4 regions of the Streptomyces sp. 3330 genome follow, and region 2 is predicted to be linked to each of the others. Evidence: riboswitches for the same ligand, from Rfam matches in the RefSeq annotation. Region 2 holds a riboswitch; each other region holds the start of a gene.
The links. Region 2 has a riboswitch for cyclic di-AMP ahead of J2X68_RS19380 (M23 family metallopeptidase). Riboswitches for the same ligand answer to the same signal wherever they lie in the genome.
Positions count from the first base shown of each region.

Region 1: linked by a shared signal. The riboswitch ahead of J2X68_RS34925 (LysM peptidoglycan-binding domain-containing M23 family metallopeptidase) and the one ahead of J2X68_RS19380 (M23 family metallopeptidase) in region 2 are both predicted to bind cyclic di-AMP.
Region 3: linked by a shared signal. The riboswitch ahead of J2X68_RS38625 (transglycosylase SLT domain-containing protein) and the one ahead of J2X68_RS19380 (M23 family metallopeptidase) in region 2 are both predicted to bind cyclic di-AMP.
Region 4: linked by a shared signal. The riboswitch ahead of J2X68_RS30865 (C40 family peptidase) and the one ahead of J2X68_RS19380 (M23 family metallopeptidase) in region 2 are both predicted to bind cyclic di-AMP.

Region 1 covers NZ_JAVDVA010000031.1:67,993-73,506, reverse strand. Annotated here, with positions in the region: gene J2X68_RS34935 (tyrosine-protein phosphatase) at 102-899, opposite strand; gene J2X68_RS34930 (alpha-galactosidase) at 1,121-3,196, shown strand; cyclic di-AMP (ydaO/yuaA leader) riboswitch at 3,466-3,659, shown strand; gene J2X68_RS34925 (LysM peptidoglycan-binding domain-containing M23 family metallopeptidase) at 3,664-4,632, shown strand; gene J2X68_RS34920 (hypothetical protein) at 4,880-5,203, shown strand; gene J2X68_RS34915 (DUF6250 domain-containing protein) at 5,218-5,514, shown strand, end outside.
Region 2 covers NZ_JAVDVA010000010.1:258,461-263,974, reverse strand. Annotated here, with positions in the region: gene J2X68_RS19390 (PrsW family intramembrane metalloprotease) at 1-988, shown strand, start outside; gene J2X68_RS19385 (aldo/keto reductase) at 1,231-2,169, opposite strand; gene J2X68_RS19380 (M23 family metallopeptidase) at 2,435-3,457, opposite strand; cyclic di-AMP (ydaO/yuaA leader) riboswitch at 3,465-3,633, opposite strand; tRNA gene J2X68_RS19375 (tRNA-Met) at 3,960-4,033, opposite strand; gene J2X68_RS19370 (dihydrofolate reductase family protein) at 4,105-5,232, opposite strand; gene J2X68_RS19365 (MarR family transcriptional regulator) at 5,347-5,514, shown strand, end outside.
Region 3 covers NZ_JAVDVA010000046.1:7,648-13,161, reverse strand. Annotated here, with positions in the region: gene J2X68_RS38635 (DUF2092 domain-containing protein) at 1-515, opposite strand, end outside; gene J2X68_RS38630 (polyprenyl synthetase family protein) at 738-1,748, opposite strand; cyclic di-AMP (ydaO/yuaA leader) riboswitch at 2,382-2,608, shown strand; gene J2X68_RS38625 (transglycosylase SLT domain-containing protein) at 2,613-3,086, shown strand; gene J2X68_RS38620 (HAD family hydrolase) at 3,303-4,127, opposite strand; gene J2X68_RS38615 (GNAT family N-acetyltransferase) at 4,420-5,484, shown strand.
Region 4 covers NZ_JAVDVA010000023.1:14,548-20,061, reverse strand. Annotated here, with positions in the region: gene bioB (biotin synthase BioB) at 1-335, opposite strand, end outside; gene J2X68_RS30885 (8-amino-7-oxononanoate synthase) at 483-1,610, shown strand; gene J2X68_RS30880 (DUF397 domain-containing protein) at 1,656-1,898, opposite strand; gene J2X68_RS30875 (helix-turn-helix transcriptional regulator) at 1,908-2,768, opposite strand; gene J2X68_RS30870 (ATP-binding protein) at 2,982-3,464, shown strand; gene J2X68_RS30865 (C40 family peptidase) at 3,523-3,996, opposite strand; cyclic di-AMP (ydaO/yuaA leader) riboswitch at 4,000-4,211, opposite strand; gene J2X68_RS30860 (hypothetical protein) at 4,554-4,859, opposite strand; gene J2X68_RS30855 (ATP-dependent Clp protease proteolytic subunit) at 4,867-5,502, opposite strand.

The DNA.
Region 1 (5,514 bases), on a different contig from region 2:
GCCGGTGCGGCCTCCGGGGGGCGGGGCCGGGCGGGTCGTCGGACGCACCGCGGACGAACTGCCGGACGCGCTGCCGGGCGGGCGCGATGGCCGCTCCGGCGTCAGTCGAGCAGCCGGTCGCGCAGTCGGGCGCGGGTCCCGGGGGTGAGCCCGAGGCCCTCCTCCAGATAGGCGTCCACGCCGCCCCAGGTCTCCTCGATGGTCTCCCAGGCCGCCGCGAGGTACTCCGCGCGCGCGTCGAAGAGCGGGCTGAGCAGCTCCATGATCTCGGGGGAGTAGGCGTCGGCGGAGGAGGCGCTGCGGCGCACCCGGTAGCGGCGGTGCTTGGCGTTGGACTCCAGGTAGTCGGCGAGGATCGCCTCGCGCTCCACGCCCAGGGCGAGCAGCGTCACCGCGACGGACAGGCCCGCGCGGTCCTTGCCCGCCGCGCAGTGCATCAGCGCCGGGACGCTGTCCTCGGCGAGCGCGTGCAGCACCCGCGCGTGCTCGGCCGTCCGCTCCTTGATGATCGAGCGGTAGGAGGCGATCATGCGGCCGGCGGCCTTGCCGTCGCCCAGGATCCCGCGCAGCTGGTCGATCTCGCCGTCGCGGACCATCTTCCAGAACTCGGAGCCGTCCGCCGGGTCCGACAGGGGCAGGTTCACATTGCGCACGCCCGGCAGCTCGACGTCCGGGCCCTCCAGCTTCTGGTCCGCGGCGTTGCGGAAGTCGAAGATCGTGTGCAGGCCGAGGCCGGAGAGGAACGCGGCGTCCTCGTCGGTCGCGTGCGCGAGATGGCCGCTGCGGAACAGCACGCCGTGGCGCACCCGCCGGCCGTCGGCGGTCGGCAGTCCGCCCACGTCCCGGAAGTTGCGCACACCGGCCAGCTCGGGCTCGGTCGACGGGATCTGCTGCGTCACGGGGCTTCCTCCCTGTCGGTCTCCGTCGGCGCGGCTCGTGGTGGCCGAGGGAACACCTCCCTGACGATACGACATGGATTCCCCGGGCAACGGGTTGTCCCCGGGCGGTACTCCGGGCGTCCGCCCAGGTGAAGAGTCGTCCGCGGAAAGTTGCCCGGCGGGCCGACGGCATTCGATGATGTTGGTGCTTGATCGCACCTGTTCGAATCAGTGGGGGTTTGATGCCCGAGATCGCCGACAACGGCCGTACCTGGCTCCTTTCGGGGCCGACGAGCAGCTATGCCCTCCACCTCACCGAGGCCGACGAGCTGGTCCACCTGCACTGGGGCCCGGGCATCGCGCTCGCGGACGCCGAGGCGCTCGCCGCCCTTCCGCCGTCGGAGCGGGGGGCGTCCTTCGAGTCCCCGCTCGACGGCCGGGAGGAGTACCCGGTCGAGGGCGGCCCCCGCTTCGTCCGGCCCGCCCTGTCCGTGCGCACCGACGAGGGGCGCGGCACCGAGTGGTCCTACGAGGACTACGAGGCCGACGGCGACGAGCTGCGGCTGCGGTTCCGGGACGCCGGGCTGGCCGTCATCCTGCACTACCGGATGCGGGGCGATGTCGTCGAGCGCTGGACGACCCTGCGCAACGACGGCGAGCGGCCGCTGGAGCTGCTGCGCGCCGACTCCGCCACGTGGACCCTGCCCGAGCGTGACGACTGGCGGCTGTCGCAGCTGCACGGCCGCTGGGCCGCCGAGTCCCGGCTCACCCGGTCCCCGCTCACCTACGGCGAGAAGGTGATCGGCAGCCGCCGCGGCCACACCGGCCACCAGCACCTGCCCTGGGTCGCCCTGGACACCGACGCGACCGAGGAGCGCGGCGAGGTCTACGGCTGTGCCCTCGGCTGGTCGGGCTCCTGGCGGATCGCCGTCGCCCAACTGCCGGACGCGCGCGTGCAGATCACCGGCGGCGCCGGGTACGACGACTCGGGTCTGCTGCGGCTGGCCGCGGGGGAGTCCTTCACCACCCCCGTCTTCGCCGGCCTGTGGAGCGACGGCGGCTTCGGCGGGGCGAGCCGCGCCTGGCACGCCTACCAGCGCGCGTACGTCGTCCCGGACGCAGGGCAGGACCGGCCGGTGCTGTTCAACTCCTGGGAGGCCACCTACTTCGACATCTCCGAGGAGCAGCAGAGCGCGCTCGCCCGGCGGGCCGCCGCGATCGGCGTGGAGCTCTTCGTCGTCGACGACGGCTGGTTCGGGGCACGGACCGGCGACCACGCCGGGCTCGGCGACTGGCAGCCCAACCCCGACCGGTTCCCGGGCGGGCTGAAGCCCCTCGCCGACCACGTCCACGGCCTCGGGATGCAGTTCGGCATCTGGGTCGAGCCCGAGATGGTCAACCCGGACAGCGAGCTGTACCGGGCCCACCCCGACTGGGTGCAGTTCCAATCCGGACGAAAGCGGACGGAGTTCCGCAATCAGCTCATGCTCAACCTCGCGCGCGAGGACGTCCAGGAGTACCTGTGGGAGCAGCTCCACGGGCTCCTCTCCAGCGCGCCCATCGACTATGTGAAGTGGGACTTCAACCGCTGCTTCACCGACGCGGGATGGCCGGACGACCCTTACCCGCAGCGCCTCTGGGTCGACCACGTGCGGGCCCTGTACGCGCTCCTGGACCGGCTGCGCGAGGCGCACCCCGGGGTCGCCTTCGAGTCCTGCTCGGGGGGCGGCGGCCGTATCGACCTCGGGATCATGAGCCGCACCGACCAGGTGTGGACCTCCGACAACACCGATCCGCTCGACCGGCTCGACATCCAGCACGGCTTCAGTCAGATCCATCCCGCCCGGGTCATGGCGGCCTGGGTCACCGACAGCCCGAACGCCCAGCTCAACGGCCGGGTCAGCTCGCTGCGCTTCCGGTTCGTCAGCGCCATGGCCGGTGTGCTCGGCATCGGCGGGGACCTCGCCGAGTGGAGCGACGAGGACCTGGCCGAGGCGCGTCGGTGGGTGGACCTCTACAAGGAGATCCGGCCGCTCGTGCAGCAGGGGGACCTCTACCGGCTGCGGCCCCCGGCAGGCGGTCTGAGCGCCGTCCAGTACGTGCGCGGTGACGAGAGCGTTGTCCTCGCCTGGCTCCAGGCACAGCGGTTCGGCGAGCCCGTTCCGGCGCTGCGGCTGCGCGGACTCGATCCGACAGCATCGTACGAATGCCGCGAAACGGGCGAAGTGCATCGAGGGGCCGTACTGCTGCACCACGGACTGCGTACCGGGCTGCGCGGCGACCTTGATGCGACGGTTATCCGGCTGCGTCGCATCTGAGGTTTCTGTCCGAATTGGCTCCTTCCTTCCAACTCGCTCTGGAATAAAGGAACCTGGAGAGCTGTCACGTGAGCAGCGTCATATCCGTGACCGTACGTCGCCCGTCATGTTCACGTAATTCGTATGCGTCACAAGGGTGCTTGGCGCCGGACGGACCCTTCGGCTCACCCAGTGTGACCGGGGATTCGCACAGGGGATCAAGAGAATGGCGTCGGCGGCGCAACCTCTGCTTGTCCCTGTGCGTCCTGGTCGCTTACGTTCCACACCAATCCGGACGGACGCCGAATCCTGCCACCGCCCGGAGCCCGCACACTCACCCGTATCGGCAGGAGCGGGGGACCCACAGGCACAACCGCCTGTTCCGGTCTCCGGAACAGGCTTTGGGGTAAAGCCGCGCCTCGGCGCGGCCGGACATCTCCAGTCCGCACCCGACAGCTCACCTCGCAGGCGCCGGAGAGGAATTCGCCATGCCCGCGAAGGGTAAGCACCGCCGTCCGAAGACCCAGCGCTTCACTCGCTCCATCGCCGTCGCCGGAACGGGCGGCGCCGCGCTCGCCCTTCCGCTCATAGGCGCCGCCGGCGCCCACGCGGCCCCCGCGCAGTCCGTCGCCCAGGCGGCTTCCCAGGCCGTACCCCAGCAGGCCGTGCAGTCCGTCCCGGTGGCGCAGAAGTCCGCCACCGCCACGACGGCCAAGACGTACACCGTGCGGTCCGGCGACTACCTGTCGAAGATCGCCGACGAGCAGGACGTCGACGGCGGCTGGCAGAAGCTGTACCAGGACAACCGGCAGGCCGTCGGAAGCGACCCGTCGCTGATCCATCCCGGCCTGAAGCTCTCGATCGGCAAGAAGGCCGCGACGGGCGGCACCGGTGCGTCGTCCGGTTCTTCTTCTTCCTCCTCCTCCTCGTCCTCGTCGAAGTCGAAGGCGTCCGGAGCCGAGTCGTCGTCCTCGGCGTCCTCTTCATCCGGTTCCTCCTCCTCGAAGACGGTCACCCAGGCCGCCGAGAGCGGTGCGAACACCTCCAGCGGTTACACGCTCCCGGTGGCGGGCGCCTCGGTCGGCACCGCCTACCACACCGCCGGCAGCATGTGGTCCAGCGGCTACCACACCGGCACCGACTTCGTCGTCCCCACCGGCACCTCCCTCAAGGCCGTGGGCGCGGGCACCGTCGTCTCCGCGGGCTGGGGCGGCGCGTACGGCAACCAGGTCGTCATCCGGCTCGCCGACGGCTACTACGCCCAGTACGCCCACCTGTCCCAGCTCTCCGTCTCGGCCGGCCAGACCGTGACCGCGGGCCAGCAGCTCGGGCTCTCCGGTGCGACCGGCAATGTGACCGGCCCGCACCTGCACTTCGAGATCCGCACCACGCCGGACTACGGCTCCGACGTGGACCCGATCGCCTACCTCCGCTCGCACGGCGTCTCCGTCGGCTGACCCCCTCCGACTCCGACGACCTCCCGCCTGACACGCGGCCGAAGGCCGGACCCGATCCCCGGGTCCGGCCTTCGGCATGTCCGGAGAGCGCGGAGGGCGGGCCGGGCCGGTGCGGGGCTCTGCGCGTTCATGATCGTTCTGTTGCGGTCCTGTGGCAGCCCTTCCCGCCCCGTCGACAGGCGGACGAGGGTCGGGGCAGAGTGATCTCCGTCAGGGCAAGCGCTTTCCATCGCTCCCCGGAGGTCCCGTGTCCGGCGTCGACCGACGCATCGTCATGAAGGGCGCCGCGGCCGGCGTCGTCTCCCGCGCTCGCGACGCCACCCCGTTCCACGGCTACCTCGTCGGCGGCCGGCGCGAGGAGACCCTCGCCGAGGCCGCCGACCACCCGGCCCTGGGGCCGCACACCGGCGCCGTGCCGACCGGCGCCCGCGTCCACGGGCTCGCCCGGAACCCCGCGTGCGGCCTCGGCCGGACCGTCCGCGGCCACCTCCGGTCCGCGTACACCGGCCACTGCCCCGGCGCCGGGACCCGCCGCGTTCCCGTGCCGCGACTCACCACTCCCACCCGCTGAAGGAGCCGACCGACATGACGACCACCCGCAGGGCGTTCGGAGCCCTGGCCGCCGGCGCCGCGCTGTCCGCCCTCGGCCCGGCGCCCGCCGCGAGCGCCGCGGGCGCCCGGCCCCGCCGTCGCCGCCTCATCGCCCACGACGACTTCCGCCACGGCCTGCGCCGGTGGGTGGCCGAACTGGAGGGCGGCGGGACGGTCACCGCCTCCCGCGGGACGCTGGAGGTCGACGTGCCCGCCGGGGCCACGATCTGGTTCGAGCGACCGCTCCAGGGGCCGTACGTCCTCGAGTACACCGCGACGCCCGTCGCCGCG
Region 2 (5,514 bases):
CGAGAACATCCTCTACCTCGGCACCGCCTTCGGCACCGACCAGCTCACGGGCGACACCGGCATCGCCTCGGTCACCGTCGCGACCTTCTTCGTCCGCGTCGTCATGTCGCCGTTCGCGCACCCCCTGTTCACCGTCCTGACCGGCATCGGCTTCGGCGTCGCCGCGCTCTCCGGGGACCGCCAGCACCTGCGGCGCGTGCTGCTCCCGCTGGGCGGGCTGCTCCTCGCGATGGGCATGCACGCCCTGTGGAACGGCTCCTCGTCGTTCGGCGAGTTCGGGTTCTTCGCGGTGTACGCGGCGATCATGGTGCCCGCGTTCGGGCTGCTGACCTGGCTGGTGGTGTGGACGCGGCAACGCGAGCTGCGCACCGTGCGCGAGGAACTGCCCGCCTACGCGGCCGCCGGGTGGCTCACCCCGGCGGAGCCGTTCGCGCTCGGCTCGATGCGGGCCCGGCGGCTGGCCCGCGAGTACGCGGGCCGTCACCTGGGCAAGCCCGCGGCGCGGGAGGTGGCACGGTACGAGGCGTACGCGACCTCCCTCGCGTTCCTGCGGCACCGAGGCCGACGGGGGCGGGCCGGGGCCGACTTCGTCGTACGCGAGCGCGAGTTGCTCAACGAACTGTGGAGGCGGGGCGAGATCGCCCGGCCCGCGCTGGACCACGCGGCCCGGATGACGGCCCCGCCGGTACGGGTGGCGCCGCCGCCCTGGCCGGTCCACGGGGTGTACGGGTACGGCCGGGGGCCGGCCCTCGGCCAGGTCCACAACGCCGGTTTCGGGCACCCGGCCGCGCCGGTGTACGGAAGCCCGGCAGGGCCCTCGTACGGGAGCCCTGCCGGACCGTCGTACGGGTACGGCCACGGGGGCGGCTACGGGTATCCCGCACCGCACGGCCCCGGACCCGGCCCTGCCCAGGGGCCCGGCCCCGCACAGGGACCCGGACCGGGGTACCCGGCGAGCCCCTACCCGGCCCCCCACCCGCACCAGTGAGCAGGGCCGGCCGGGGCCGATCGGACCGAGCAGGCCAGGGCCGGGGCGGATGACGTCACCCAAGGCCAGGCCAGGCAGGTCGATCAGAACAAGCAGGGTCGGTCAGCCCAGGCAGGGTCGGGTCGGTCAGCCCAGGCAGGGTCGGTCGGAGCGGTCAGGCCAAAGGCTCTGGCCAAGCTAGATCAGACCAGGCCAGGTCAGGTCAGGTCAGGTCAGGTCAGGCCAGGCCAGGCCAGGTCAGGTCAGGCTCGGGTCAGGCGGGTGATCTCCTCCGCCGTCAGTTCCAGCTCCGCCACCCCCAGCAGCGCCGGCAGCTGCTCGACCGTGCGCGCGGAGGCGATCGGCGCGGCCACCGTCGGCTGCGCGGCGAGCCAGGCCAGGGCGACCGTGGGGATCCGGGTCCCGTGGGCCTGGGCGATCTCGTCCAGGGCGGTGAGGACGTTCCGGCCCCGCTCCGTGTCGAGGTGCTTGGCGGCGCCGGCGGCGCGGGCGCTCTGCACGGTCGTACCGGGCCGGTACTTGCCGGTGAGGAAGCCTGCGGCCAGGGCGTAGTAGGGGACGGCGGCGAGGCCGAAGCGGGCGGCGAGATCCTGGAGGCCGCCCTCGTAGGTGTCGCGGGAGACCAGGTTGTAGTGGGGCTGGAGGGCGACGTACCGGGCCAGGCCCTCGCGGTCGGAGAACTCCAGCGACTCCTGGAGACGCTCGGGCGAGATGTTGGAGGCGGCGATGTGCCGCACCTTCCCCGCCCTCACCAGTTCGTCGAGCGCGCCGATGATCTCCTCGACCGGCACCTCGGGCTTGTCGAAGTGCGTGTAGTAGAGGTCGATGTGGTCGGTGCCCAGACGGCGGAGCGAGGCGTCGGCGGCGGCCTTGATGTTGTCGGCGGACAGACCGGGGAAGTCGGGGTGCTGGCTCACCTTGGTGGCGATCACGACGTCGTCGCGGTTGCCCCGGGCCTTCAGCCACCTGCCGATGATCGTCTCGGACTCACCACCGCTGTTGCCATCGACCCACGCCGAGTAGGAGTCGGCGGTGTCGATCAGGTTGCCGCCCGCGGCCGTGTAGGCGTCGAGCACGGCGAAGGAGGCCGTCTCGTCGGCGGTCCAGCCGAACACGTTGCCGCCGAGGGCGAGCGGGAAGACCTCGAGGTCCGAGGAGCCGAGCGTGCGAAGAGAAGTCATGCCTCGTCTCAACAGGCGCCGACGGCCCGCCCATTCCGGACGTGACACGAAGAACATGTGAACAGCCCCCGGGAACGGCCCGCCCGAGCGCGCGTGCGCACGGCACAGCCCGGCAGCCCCGACGCGGAGGGCGTCGGGGCTGCCGGGGTGGATCAGGGGTACCGGACGAGCGGGCTCGGGGCGACCGGATGAGCGGCTCAGGGTGGTCGAAGGAGCGGCTCGGGGGTCCGTACAGCTCAGCTCAGGGGCTTGCCCGAGGGACGGCTCAGGGGTTGAGGCCCTTGTCGCGGAGCCAGGCCGCCGGGTCGATGCCGTCGGCGCTGCCGCCGGGGTGGACCTCGAGGTGGAGGTGGGCTCCGGTGACGTTCCCGGTCGCGCCCACCCGGCCGATGACGTCACCGGTGGCGACCTTCTGGCCGACACTGACGCTGATCGACGACTGGTGGCAGAACCACAGCTCGGTGCCGTCGTCCAGGGTCAGGATGGTGCGGTAGCCGTAGGAACCGGCCCAGCCGGCCTCGGTGATGGTGCCGCTGTGGACGGCCTTGATGAGCGTGCCCGTCGGCGCGGCGAAGTCCAGACCCGTGTGGTAGCCGGAGGACCAGAGGGAACCGGCCTGGCCGAAGGTCGAGGTGATGGTGTACGAGGAGGTCGGCAGCGTGTACTGCTTGGCCAGCTCGGCCAGGCGCGCGGCCTCGGCCTTCGCGGCGGCTTCCTCCGCGGCCTTCTTCTTCGCGGCGGCGGCCTTGGCCTCCGCCTCCTTCTCGGCCTTGGCGGCGGCGTCGGCCTCGGCCTTGGCCGCCGCGGCGAGGGCCTTGACCTCGACCTGGGACTGCTGGGACTCGGCCTGCGCCATGATCCGGCTGCGCAGCGCCTCGCCGGCGTCGGCGGCGCTGTCCTCGGTGTCCACGGCGGCTTCGGAGCCGAAGCTGGCGAGGGCCGGAGCGGCTTCCGGGGTGGGCTCTTCGTCGGAGATGAGCGAGCCCACGTTGGGCAGGTCCGGCATCGAGATGGAGACCGGGGCCTTGCCGGTGTTGGCGCTGGCCATGCCGCCCGCGCTGACGGCGGCTATGACGCCGACCCCGAGAACGGTGGAGCTGCGGGCGAATCCGCCGCCGCGCTGCTTGGCGACGCGGTGCTTGCCGCGTACCGGGCGAGTGGACTCCGCGGTGGGGTTCCACTCCTCCCAAGGTCCCTCGTCGGTGCGGTAGCCGCCGTAGCCGAAGGTCTCGGTGGACCGCTGGCTGGGCGCGTACGGGGCCTCGGGGGCAGGCGGGTTGGACGCCACGCGGGCGCACTCCTTTCCTTCCGTCGCCTACCGGGTTAGCTGACGGGTTCGGAGCGGGAAGGTCTCCTACGCGCGTATACCGGTCGTGGACTCTGCGAGTTCACGACGGCTTCCGCGTGATTCACCCCATGGTGGTGGTTCCCCGGTTCCCTTGCGGGATTCGGCACGTGCCGCACGGAGCCGACTCTGGTGCCGGCTGGGACGACCGCGCTGCGTTATCGAACGTTAATAGACCCGGGGGTGGGTTTCCAAGCTGTTCCTCTTGATCAACAACATTTCTGGCCTGGACTTTTGGGCTACCAGCGGTGAAAAACGGGCGAGTTGACCCCGCCCCGCCCTGCCCCGGAAACGCTTCATCAGTCATCCGGCTTTTGATGGTGACTCAGTTGTTATGCGCAGGGCGCTCGACCGGTCACCAGGAGTGAGGAAAGGGCCGGGAAAAGGCATCGGCGAAAACGCCGAAGGCCGAAACCCTTTCGGATTCCGGCCTTCGGTTCATCAGTAGCGGGGACAGGATTTGAACCTGCGACCTCTGGGTTATGAGCCCAGCGAGCTACCGAGCTGCTCCACCCCGCGGCGATGAACCCAACTGTACGCCATCAGCGGGACAGAAAGCACATCGGTTGATCCACGGGGCCCCGGCCGCCTCACAGGAGGTGGCGATTCGGCTCCTTCGCCCGCTCCTCGTACTCCGGGAGCACCAGGACGTCGACGCCCCGGTCCGTCAGCAGACCGGTGCCGTCGGCGTCCGTGACGAAGGTGTCCGGCTCCCGCCAGGCCGTGACCACCCTGCGCACTCCCGCGTCGAGGATGAGACGGGCACAGGGGGCCGGGCGGGAGGAGCGGCGCGCGCACGGTTCGAGGCTGCTGTAGACGGTGGCCGCGGGCAGCCGGGGGTCGGCGGGGTCGAGCTTCGCGAGGGCGGCCTCCTCGGCGTGCACGACCGGGTCGCCCGCCTCGCGGGAGTGGCCGCGCGCCAGTTCCGTGCCGTCGGCGGCCACGATCACCGCGCCGACGCTGAAGGCGGTCTCCGACGGCGGACAGTCGGCCGCGAGGGCGCAGGCGAGGGCCAGCCAGTGCCGGTCGGCCGCGGCGGGCAGCCGTCCGGTGCCGGGGGCGGTGGGCTCGTAGCGGTTCAGGACGACGTCCTCGATGCGCCGGGTCTCCACCAGGCGCAGGCGTCCGCCCTGGTAGCCGCCCGGCCCGAAGAGGCGGGGCGCGGCCGGGTCGCCGACGAAGAGCGGGGCGAGGACGAGCTGGAGTTCGTCGGCCAGGCCCTGCCGGAGCAGCTGCGTGTGCACCGTCCCGCCGCCCTCGACCATGAGACGCCGTACGCCGCGCACGTCATGGAGGTGTTCCAGGAGGCGGCGCCAGTCGAGTTCGGGGCCGAGCGGGACGGCGTCCGCGGCGATGCCGAGCGCGCGGACCCGCTCGGCGCCCTTCTCCGTCGTGTAGACGACCTTCTCGCCGCCCGTGTGCCAGAAGTTCGCCGCCGGATCGAGGTCGCCGGAGCCGCTGACGGTGACCTTGAGGGGGTACGGCGGCAGTCCGGCGGCCTCGCGGGCGGCGCGGCGCGCGGGGGAGTTCACGAGGAGCCGGGGATTGTCGGCGCGGATCGTGCCGGCGCCGATGAGGACGGCGTCCACGGAGGCCCGCACCTCGTCGACGCGGTCGAAGTCGGCGCGGCTGGAGAGGAGCAGGCGCTCGGGCGTGGTGTCGTCCAGGTAGCCGTCGAGGGAGACGGCGGCTGACAGCAGGACGTACGGGTACGGCATCGACACGGCTCCCCGGGCTCGGTCCGACGGCGGTTCGGCGGCAGCCTGACGGCGATGCGACGGCGGTCCGACGGTGGTCTTGGTTCAAGTTTGAAACAAACTTACACTGGGTGCATGACGACTCGCTGGCTCACCCCCGAGGAGCAACGCGCCTGGCGCGCGTTCGTGGCCGGCCACCTCCTCCTCGACGACGCGATCGACCGGCAGCTCCAGCAGGAGGCCGGCATGCCCCACCTGTACTACTCCATCCTCGCCAACCTCTCCGACATCCCGGAGCGGCGG
Region 3 (5,514 bases), on a different contig from region 2:
TCGTTGGATGCGCTGTCGTACCCCCACACGTCCTTGCCGTTGTGGATGAGGCTGTACTCGGCGGCGTTCTCCAGCAGCGAGAGCTTCTGCCGGTCCGGGCCGTCGGCCGCGACGCGCAGGGTGTGCGTGCCGGCGGCGAGCTCGGTGAGCTTGGCGGACGGGTCGGCGGACGAACCGTCGCCGCCCTGTCCGGCGGCTCCCGAGAGGAGCCCGCTCTCCAGGCCGCCGAGGTCGGGCAGCCCGAGATCGGTGCTGATCTTCACCGTCCCGGACAGCTGCTGCACGTCCGAAGCGGCGATCTTGTCGAGGAGCTGCTGTGCGGTGATCTTCGGCAGGTCGGGGTCGCCGGAGTCGGCGAGCGCCGGGACCAGCCCGATCGTCGCCGCCGCGACACCGATCACGGTGACCGGGACGATGTACCGTGCGGCCTTGCGCCGTCCGAGGCGCAGGTCCTCGGCTTCCGCGCCGGTCGACTCCCCGCCGGTCGTGGTGTCGTCGGATGCCTTCGGTGCCATGTGTGCCTTACCTCCGTCGTCGGCGGCGGCCGGTCTCCCGCTTGAACGTCCCCACCCCAAGCCGCCATTCTCACCCGAATCGGTGAGGAGTGGTGTTTTCCGTGGTTCCCATCTGACCAAATCGGCCATGGGTAAGCGTCAGCCCGAGGGCTCAACTCCACATACGCCTGCGGTATGACACGAAGACGACGAGGCGGCATCCGACCCGTAGGGGTCGCCGGGTCAGCCCGCCCGGTGGACCACCGCGTCGCAGAGTTCCATCAGCGCCGCCTTCGCGTCGCACTCCCGCAGCGGCGCCAGCGCGGACCGCGCTTCCTTCGCGTACCGCACGGTGTCCCGGCGGGCCTGCTCCAGCGCCGGGTGGGCCCGCAGCGCCTGCAGGGCCTCGGTGTGCCGGGCGTCGTCGGTCAGGTCGGAGTCGAGCAGCTCGCACAGGGCGATGTCCTCGGGCAGCGACAGCCGCGCCGCCCGCTCGCGCAGCCGCAGCACGGGCAGCGTGGGAACGCCCTCGCGCAGGTCCGTCCCCGGCGTCTTGCCCGACTCGTGCGAGTCCGAGGCGATGTCCAGGACGTCGTCCGCCAGCTGGAAGGCGACTCCGAGCCGCTCTCCGTACTGCGTGAGCACGTCGACGACCGTCTCGTCGGCGCCGGACATCATCGCGCCGAACCGGCAGGCCACGGCCACCAGCGAGCCCGTCTTGCCGCCGAGCACGTCGAGGTAGTGATCGACCGGGTCCCGTCCGTCCGTGGGCCCCGCGGTCTCCAGGATCTGTCCGGTGACCAGGCGCTCGAACGCCTCCGCCTGCACCCGCACGGCCTCCGGACCGAGGTCGGCCAGGATGTGGGAGGCCCGCGCGAAGAGGAAGTCGCCCGTGAGGACGGCGACGGAGTTCCCCCAGCGGCTGTTCGCGCTGGACACCCCGCGCCGCACGGCCGCCTCGTCCATGACGTCGTCGTGGTACAGCGTGGCCAGGTGGGTCAGCTCCACGACGACGGCCGAGGGCACGACACCCGGCGCGTAGGGGTCCCCGAACTGGGACGCGAGCACCACGAGCAGCGGCCGGAACCGCTTCCCGCCCGCGCGTACGAGGTGCTGGGCGGCCTCCGTGATGAACGGGACCGCACTCTTGGTGGCCTCGAGCAAGCCTTCCTCGACAGCCGCCAATCCGGCCTGGACATCGGCTTCCAGAGCCTGGTCCCGCACGCTCAGCCCGAACGGCCCGACGACGGTCACGAGGGGTCTCCTGTCTGCTGGTGTCTACTGGCGATTACGCGGTTTGTCGATAGGTCTCTGCCATCACTCAAGTCAGCGTATCCGGTCACGTTTCGATCACCGATAGCCCCCACGTCCCGCGGGCTCGAATGGACTCGCCCGGGAGGCGACCCGCAGGCCAGGCACTATCGGATCACGCCCGATATGTTTTTGATCAGCTCATATGAGCGGACATGAAGAGAGTTACCGGGTAGCCGGGATTCATGTCCCGGACCGGTGCCGGCGTCGGGCCGACGAGTCCGCCCACCCCCTCTCCGCGTGACGACGATCACGCATTCCCGCCGCCTTTCCCCGCGACGGGGCGAGCGCGACGGAAGGCGATTCCCCTCCCTCACTCATCACCGGTGCTTTAAAACCAAGTTGGGGCTAATGCCCGATTCGCCGCACTTGTGGAAGCTGGTGAGTTGGCTCACTCGGCGTGAAGATCCGGTCCAGAGCCCCTCTTCACCGATTCTCCGCACCCCTCAAGCAAGTTGATGCTTTGCACCCACAAAGGATCAAGTGCCCCATAGGCCACAGACCAAGGTCAATAGGGGTGATCTGTGAATCCGCTACTTGTTCCGGACATGTGCCCTCGCATACGTTCCCGGCCTGTCGGGCGGAACGCCGAATCCTGCCGCCGTCCGCACACCCATCGACACCGCTCGGCAGGAGCGGGGGAACCAGGTAAGTCGCCGGAACGGATTTCCGGACGTCTTGGAAGTACAGGACGTTCCGGACAGGCCGTACGGCTTGGGGTAAAGCCGCGACCGCCAGGTCGCGACCGGGCATCTCCCGCCCGAACCCGACAGCTCACCTCGCAGGCGCCGGAGAGGAAAATTCGACATGCCCGCTGCCGCTCAGCCGCGCCGCAACCGTTTCATCCGCACGCTCGCCGTCGCCGCCACCGGCGCGGCCGTGCTCGCTCTCCCCGTCCTCGGGGCGACCACCGCCTCCGCGGCGACCCCGGCCGTCTCCACGGCCACCAGCCTCGGCTACGCCAACAACCTCGACGGCTGGATCCGCGCCTCCCTCCAGGTCATGGGGCAGCACGGCATCCCGGGGACGTACAACGGCATCTACCGCAACGTCATCCGCGAGTCCTCCGGCAACCCCAACGCCATCAACCTCTGGGACTCCAACGCGGCCGCGGGCATCCCGTCCAAGGGCCTGCTCCAGGTCATCGACCCGACCTTCCGCGCCTACCACGTCAGCGGCACGTCCTGGGATTCGTACGACCCGGTCGCCAACATCACCGCCGCCTGCAACTACGCGGCCGCGCGCTACGGCTCGATCGACAACGTGTTCGGCGCGTACTGAGCGTCCCGCGGACCGGCCGCCGGTGTCGGCGGCCGGGAGCCGGGAGCCGACAGTCGGTAGTCGGTAGTCGGCAGTCGGTAACCGGTTGCCAGTACTTGGTAACCGGTTACCACCGTGTCTGCGATCGACCTCGGTAACCGGTTGCCGCCCGTTCCGGCGGTCGGCCTCGGTAACCCGTAGTCGGCAGGATCTTCGGTGGTCGCCGCGGGTAACCGGTTACGGAAACATTTGTTCGAGGACGACGGCCACGCCGTCGTCCTCGTTCGACGTCGTCACCTCGTCGGCCACCGCCTTGAGCTCGGGATGCGCGTTGGCCATGGCGACACCCCGGGCCGCCCAGTCGAACATCGGGATGTCGTTGGGCATGTCCCCGAAGGCGACGGTGTCCTCGGGCCGCAGCCCCAGGTGCTCGGCGGCCAGGGCCAGCCCCGTCGCCTTGGTGATCCCGCAGGGCTGGAGTTCGACGGTGCCCGGCCCCGACATGGTGACCGTGGCCAGCGAACCGACCACCGAGCGGGCCGTCGACGCCAACTCGTCGTCGGACAGCGTGGGATGCCGCAGCAGCACCTTGCTGATCGGCTCGCACCACAGGTCGTCGCGCCGCCCGACGCGCAGGGCGGGCAACGTCGGGTGCGGCATCCGGTAGCCCGGCTCGATGAGCGTCAGCCCGTCGACGCCGTCCTGGTCGACAGCCGCGTACACCTGCCCGACCTCCGCCTCGATCTTGCCGAGCGCTGTCTCGGCCAGCTCCCGGTCCAGGGTGACCGACCACAGCAGCCGGTCCGCGGCCGCGTCGTACAACTGCGCGCCCTGCCCGCACACCGCGAGCCCCCTGCTGTGCAGCCGGTCGAGCAGCGGTCGCACCCGGGGCGCGGGCCGTCCCGTCACCACCAGATGGCGTGCGCCGGCGGCCGCCACCCGCGCGAGCGCGTCGAGCGACCGGTCGGAGAAGGTGTCGTCGCCGCGGAGCAGCGTCCCGTCCAGGTCGGTGGCGATGAGGGAGTACGCGGTGCGCGCGGCATATGCGGTGGGTGCGGCCATGATCAGAGAATACGGATCCCGGGCCTCCCCGGTTCGACGCGAACCGGACGACGTCCATGTCCTGTCCTGTTCTGCCAACTCCCCTTGTTTGCCTGGCGCACGACTGGCCGCCGACCGTCTCAATGGAACAGCTTTCTGGCACATCGCCGGGTAGCGGACGGTTGAAGGCCTCTGTACCGGTTGGCAGCAACATGGGACGCTACCTACCGCGACGCCCGGATGGAGCGGTACCGTCCAGGTGTCCAGGGGGGACTTGATCGGGGGGTCAGGTTTGAGCAGTGGGCGCATTCGCGTGCTGAGGCCGCAGGATCTCGGCGAGGGGGAGAGGGAGCGGTGGCGGGCGCTGCGCGCCGCGTCGGCGCTTCCCCGGAACCCGTTCATGGAACCGGAGTTCACCGACGCCGCGGGCCTGGTCCGGCCACGCTCGCGGGTGGCGGTGGTGTACGAGGGACGCGAGCCGGTCGGCTTCCTGCCCCACGAGCGGGGCCGGCTCGGACAGGGCCGGGCCCTCGCGTACGGCGTCTCGGACGCGCAGGGCGCGGTGCTGGCCCCGGGTATCGGACTGGACGCCGGCCAACTGATGCGGGCGTGCGGCCTGTCGAGTTTCGCCTTCGACAACCTGGAGGCGGAGCAAGGGCTGTTCACCCCGCACGCGGCCGAGGAGTACGCCGCCTATGTCATCGACGTCGAAAAGGGTTACGAGACCTATGAGTCCGTGCTGCGCGCCCAGTCGCCGAAGTTCCTGAAGACGACGCTGGCCAAGCAGCGCAGGCTCGGCCGCCAGGTCGGGGAGCTGCGGTTCGTGTTCGACGAACGCGAACCGGCCGCACTGCGCACGCTCATGGCGTGGAAGTCCGCGCAGTACCGCAGGACCGGCCGCCGGGACCGGTTCGCACAGGAGTGGATCACCCGGCTCGTGCGCGTCCTCTCCGAGACGCGCGCGCCCGAGTGCTCGGGCACGCTCTCCGTCCTCTACGCCGGTGACCGGCCGATCGCCGCGCACTTCGGACTGCGCTCGTCGACCGTCCTGGCCTGCTGGTTCCCTGCGTACGAAACGGAGTTCGCGAAGTTCTCGCCGGGCCTGGTGCTGCATCTGCGGATGGCCGAGTCGGCCGCCGCCGAGGGGATAGGCCTGCTCGACCTGGGGCGGGGCGCGGCCGAGTACAAGGACGCGCTGAAGACCGGGGAGCTCCCCGTGTACGAGGGGGCGTGGTCGCGTCCGGGGGTGGGGGCCGCGCTCCACCGGCTCAGCCGTGAGCCGTCCCGCCGGGCGCACCACTTCGTGCGCAACCGGCCGAGGCTCGCCGCGGCGGCCGCACGGACCTTGAAGGCCGCGGGCCGACTGCGCCGACCGTGAGGAGCGGCGCCGGCCGACCGGTGTGAGGGG
Region 4 (5,514 bases), on a different contig from region 2:
GCCACCAGACAGACCCGCTTGGCCCCGCTCGCCAGCCCGGCCGCCGCGGCCTGCGAGGCCTCCTCCGGCTTGAGCCAGGTGTACTTCAGGATCCCGGCCGTGGAGCCGAGCCGCTGGGAGCAGTAGGAGCAGTCCTCGGGGCACAGCCCCGACTTGAGGTTGACGAGGTAGTTGAGTTTCACCCGTCGCCCGAACCACTTCCGGCGCACCCGGCCGGCCGCGGCCACCACGTCCAGCACGTCGTCGTCGGAGGTGGCCAGCACGGCCAGCGCTTCCTCGCGGGTCGGCAGCTCGCGCCGAAGCCCCTTGTCCACCAGCGTGTTCAGCAGGTCCATGAGAGCCGATCCTGTCCTACGCACCCGCTCCGGGCCAAGGTAGGGATCACACAACACACCGGGTTCGACGTGTGGGTATTGCCACACCGTGGGTGGGCGGCCGGACCGCTAGTGTCTGTCCGCTACCTACAAAAGCCCGGAGGACCCATGGCGTTCGGCTGGATCGACGAGCAGGCGCGGCTGCGGCGCCGGGCCGGACTCGTACGGACGCTGCGGGCCCGTCCGGCCGACTCGCCGCTCCTCGACCTGGCGAGCAACGACTACCTGGGCCTCGCCCGGCACCCCGAGGTCACCGAGGGCGCCGCGGCGGCCGCCCGGACCTGGGGCGGCGGCGCCACCGGTTCCCGGCTCGTCACGGGCACCACGGAGCTGCACGGCGAGCTGGAGCGGGAGCTCGCCGAGCACTGCGGCTTCGAGGCGGCCCTCGTGTTCTCCTCCGGGTACGCGGCCAACCTGGCCGCGGTCACCGCGCTGGCCCCGCACGGGTCGCTCATCGTCTCCGACGCGGGCAACCACGCCTCGCTCATCGACGGCTGCCGGCTGGCCCGCGGCACCACCCAGGTCGTCGCGCACGCCGACCCGGACGCGGTGCGCAAGGCGCTCGGCACGCACGACGGCCCCGCCGTGGCCGTCTCCGACACGGTCTTCTCGGTCGACGGCGACGCCGCCCCGCTGGCCGCCCTGGCGGACGCCTGCCGGGCGTACGGCGCCGGACTGGTCGTCGACGACGCCCACGGGCTCGGTGTGCTCGGGGACGGCGGGCAGGGCGCTCCGTACGCGGCGGGTCTGGCGGGCGCCGACGACGTCGTCGTCACGGTCACGCTGTCCAAGTCGCTGGGCAGCCAGGGCGGCGCCGTGCTGGGTCCCGCGCGGGTGATCGAGCATCTGGTGAACGCGGCCCGGACGTTCATCTTCGACACGGGCCTCGCCCCGGCGGCGGCGGGGGCGGCGCTGGCCGCCCTCGGGCTGCTGCGCAGGGAGCCCCAGCGCGCGGCACGCGCGCGTGAGGTGGCGGGCGAGCTGCACGCGCGGCTGACGGCCGCGGGCCTGGCGGCGGTGCGTCCGGACGCCGCGGTCGTCTCCGTGCGTGCCCCGTCCCCGGAGGGGGCCCTGCGCTGGGCGGCGGACTGCCGGTCGGCAGGCCTGGCCGTGGGCTGCTTCCGTCCTCCCTCCGTGCCCGACGGCATCTCACGTCTCAGGCTCACCGCGCGCGCGGACCTCTCCGGGGCCGAGCTGGAACGCGCTGTACAGGTGATCGGCGAAACACGACCATGAGTCGGCGTGACACGGCCGTGGACCGCTCTGACGGTTGCGGTGCGGTCAGGGGACCCGTGAGAAGACGGCCGTGAAGCCCGACCAGCTCTCGGGGGAGAAGAGCAGGGCGGGGCCGGCCGGGTCCTTGGAGTCGCGGACGGCGAGCAGACCGGCCCAGGGGCCGGAGGCCGGCCGGGCGGTCTCCACACAGTTGTTCGCTCCCGTGCTGTAGCTGCTGCGCAGCCAGCGCACATCCGGAAGTCGGTCGGGATCGGTACTGGAAGGTACGTTCCGCGGTGATGCGGACATGGTGCCTCCTTACGCGCCGTCGGCTATCGCGGCGATGTAATCCGATGAGTCCCCGGGCGAAAGGGCGTGCGCCCGAAGGGCGTTGAAGGCCTCGGTGTAGGCCTGGAGGTCTTCTTTCCGTTCGAGATAGAGGCTACTCGTCAAGTGGTCTAGAACGACAACATCCAGATCAGAAGTGCGCGAAAATGAGAAGATAACGAAAGGGCCAGTTACCCCGATATGCGCTCCGGCGGCGAACGGCAACACCTGAAGCCGGACTTGGGGCAATCGGGCGGCCTCGACGAGCCGGCCGAGCTGCCGTGCCATCACCTCGGGACCGCCCACCACCCGCCGCAGCACCGCCTCGTCCAGTACCGCGCACAGTTCCAGCGGCGGCTGCGCGCGCAGCACGTCCTGGCGGGCCAGCCGCACCTCCACGAGGGTGTCGAGCTGGTCCTCGTCGCCCCCTTCCACGGATGCCCTGGTCACCGCGCGCGCGTACTCGGGCGTCTGCAGCAGTCCCGGCACCACCGTCGTCTCCAGGGTGCGCATGGCGCTCGCCTGCGACTCCAGGCTGATGAAGTCCCGGTAGGTGGGCGGCAGCACCCCGCGGTAGGCGTGCCACCAGTGGTCCCGGCCGCCGCTGCCGCCCGCGCCCGCCAATGCCAGCATCAGCTCCCGCAGTTGCGGATCCTCGACGGCGTAGGCGTCGAGGAGTAACCGCACATCGGCCGGTTTCGATCCACTGATGCCGGTCTCGATGCGGCTCACCTTGGACTGGTGCCAGCCCACGAGCCGGGCCGCCTCACCACTGGTGAGCCCCGCCTGGGCGCGCAGATTGCGCAGTTCGGCGCCCAGCTTTCGGCGGCGTACCGCGGGACCGTGCTGCATGGGCTCCTCCTTACTCCTATCGGGCCGACCAAATACGCTCTGCCGTCGCAGAGTTCACCGCATTGGGCGACAGATATATGCATATCTCGGTGGATCCGACCCGTGACCGGCCCGGTAATGGCAGTCTGGCGAAGAAGCACCAGTCCGGGACCGTACTCGAACCATCCGCGCCGTGTCGGGCTCCCGGTCCCGTGGGAAAGGGTCGACGTCGCCATGGCAGATCACCTGGAAGCATCCGTCACTCTGCCGAGCGATCCCGCCTCGGTCTCCGCGGCCCGGGTCTTCGTGGCCGGCGCCCTCGGGGAATGGGGCCTTCCGGCGGACGCGGAGATGGCCGACGCCGTCCGGCTGATCGTCTCGGAACTCGCCACCAACGCCGTGCAGCACACCTTCGGGCAGTCACCCACCTTCACGGTGGACCTGGTCCTCGACCGTGACGAACACCTGCGCGTCGGGGTCACCGACAGCCACCCGCGCTTCCCCAAACGACTGCCGGCCGCCGTCCAGCAGGACAACGGCCGAGGCATGGTGATCATTCGCTGGCTCACCGCGGAGCGCGGCGGCAGGCTGAGAGTGCGGCCCACCCGGGAGGGCGGCAAGACGGTCACCGTCGAGCTCCCGTGGGCCGTCCCGGTGGCGGAGCCGGTGGCCGGCGCCCTGACGGCCTCGGCGGAGGGTGAGCTCCCGGGGCGGTGAAGGCGCGTCAGGACGCCCCCACCGCCCCGGGAAGAACCGCCCGTGACCCTGGTGGGCCCTAGCGGACCCGCCCGTACCAGACGCTCTTGGTCCAGATCTTCTGAAGCTTCACCACGTCGCCGGTCTTCGGCGAGTGCCAGATCTTGCCCTTACCCGCGTAGATCCCGACGTGGTACACGTTCGAGCCCGAGTGGAAGAACACCAGGTCGCCTGCCTTGCGGCTCGACGCCTTGATGTGCTTCGTCTTGTTGTACTGCTGGGACGCCGTCCGGGGCAGGCTCTTGCCCGCCTTCTTGAACGAGTACAGCGTGAGCCCCGAGCAGTCGAACCTCTTCGGTCCGGTGGCCCCGTACTTGTAGGGAGCACCCTTCTTGGAGGCCGCGATCTGGAGCGCCTTCGTCGCCGGTGTGGCGGCCGCGGCGTCGGGGGCGAGCCCCGGGACCACGACCGAGCCGCCCACGGCGGCGATGGCGAAAGCCGAGGCCGTACCGGCCCGGGCCATGAGCGACGGGACACGATTGAGCGCAGTCATGCGCAACCCTTCGTCAGCCGCCTGTGAAGGATGACCTGTCGGATTCGGGCTGGCGAAGTTGCCCGGCCGCTGCTGCGGCTTCACCCCAAGGGCTGCTCGGCCCGGTCATGGCGTGACCGTTCCGGCGACCCGTCGTGCTTGGGTCCTCCACTCCTGCCGATGCACTCCTGTCGACCGGTCATCCGGGCGGCGGCAGGACTCGGCGTCCGCCCGGACCGCCCCGCCGCTTGTGGCGGGGGCTTGTCGTCAGTCAGGGATCTTGGCTCACCGATGTCCGAAAATCCCAACGGAACCGGGGATTTGTGGGGTTACTCACCACTCACCCGTTCGGGTGGACACCCTGATGGGCGATCAGGTGTCAAGGCGCTCCAGGGCCTCCCACCAGCGGCGGAGCTCGCTATTCCGCCCGAAGAGCGCCCATTTGCGCAACCGCGGAGGGGTCGGGGGAACCGTAGACGCTCCGCTGAACGGGGGTACCTCTTCTGGGCCGTTTCAACTCCGGTCCGGTCGTCACGTCCTGGGCGCGAGCGGGCCGGACCGGAGGTGGATCCGGCGGGTCAACTGTCGGAGAGCGGGGGCAGCGTGACCCGCGCGGTGCGGCGCTCCCCGTCCAGGACGCGCAGCGCCCGCGCGAGCGTCGGCGCGTGCAGTTCGCTCTCGCCCCGCTGGTGCATCCGCGCCAGGGCGTCGCGCAGCGCGGCCGCCTTGGTCACCAGCGCCTGGGCGGCGCGCAGTCCGCGGTAGGTGTCGCCCTGGTGGGCGGGGTTGATCCGGCCGAGCATGTCGACTACGTCGAGGTAACCGTCGATCAGCTCGGCCTCCGCGCGGGTGAGCGCGGGCAACGGCGGCAGTTCGGGCACCATCGGCGGCTCACCGCCCGCCGGGTGTGCCGGCCGAGGCCCTGCGGGGCGGGACGATCCCGTCCACCAGGCCGTACTCCACGGCCTCCTGGGCGGGGAGGAACCTGTCCCGCTCGATGTCCGCGGTCACCTGCTCCGGCGGCCGCCCGGTGTGCCGTACGAGCATCTCCTCCAGGCTCGCGCGGGTCCGCGCCAGCTCCTCGGCCCGGATCGCCAGGTCGCTCGCCCGCCCCTCGGCCTGCCCGGGCAGGGACGGCCGGCGGATCGTCATCCGCGCGCCCTGCAGCGCGTACCGCTTGCCCGGCGTGCCGGCCGCCGGCAGCACCGCCGCGGACGCGTCCGCGCGGCCCAGGCAGGTGGTCTCCACGTCGCAGGTGACGTACCGGAGCGTGTCGTAGAGAGCCGTCATCGCGCTGAAGGAGCCGCCGGGGGAGTTGATGTACAGCGCGATGTCCCGGTCCGGATCCGTGTGCGCGAGGTACATGAACCGGGCCGTCACGTCGTTCGCCGAGACGTCGTCGATCCGCGTCCCCAGGAAGACGATCCGCTCCTCCAGCAGCTTCGCGTACGGATCCGTGGTCCGGTGCCCGAAGCCCGTGCGCTCGGTGAACCCGGGCAGGACATGGCGGGCGGACGGTCGGTTCATCGGAGCCCCTCC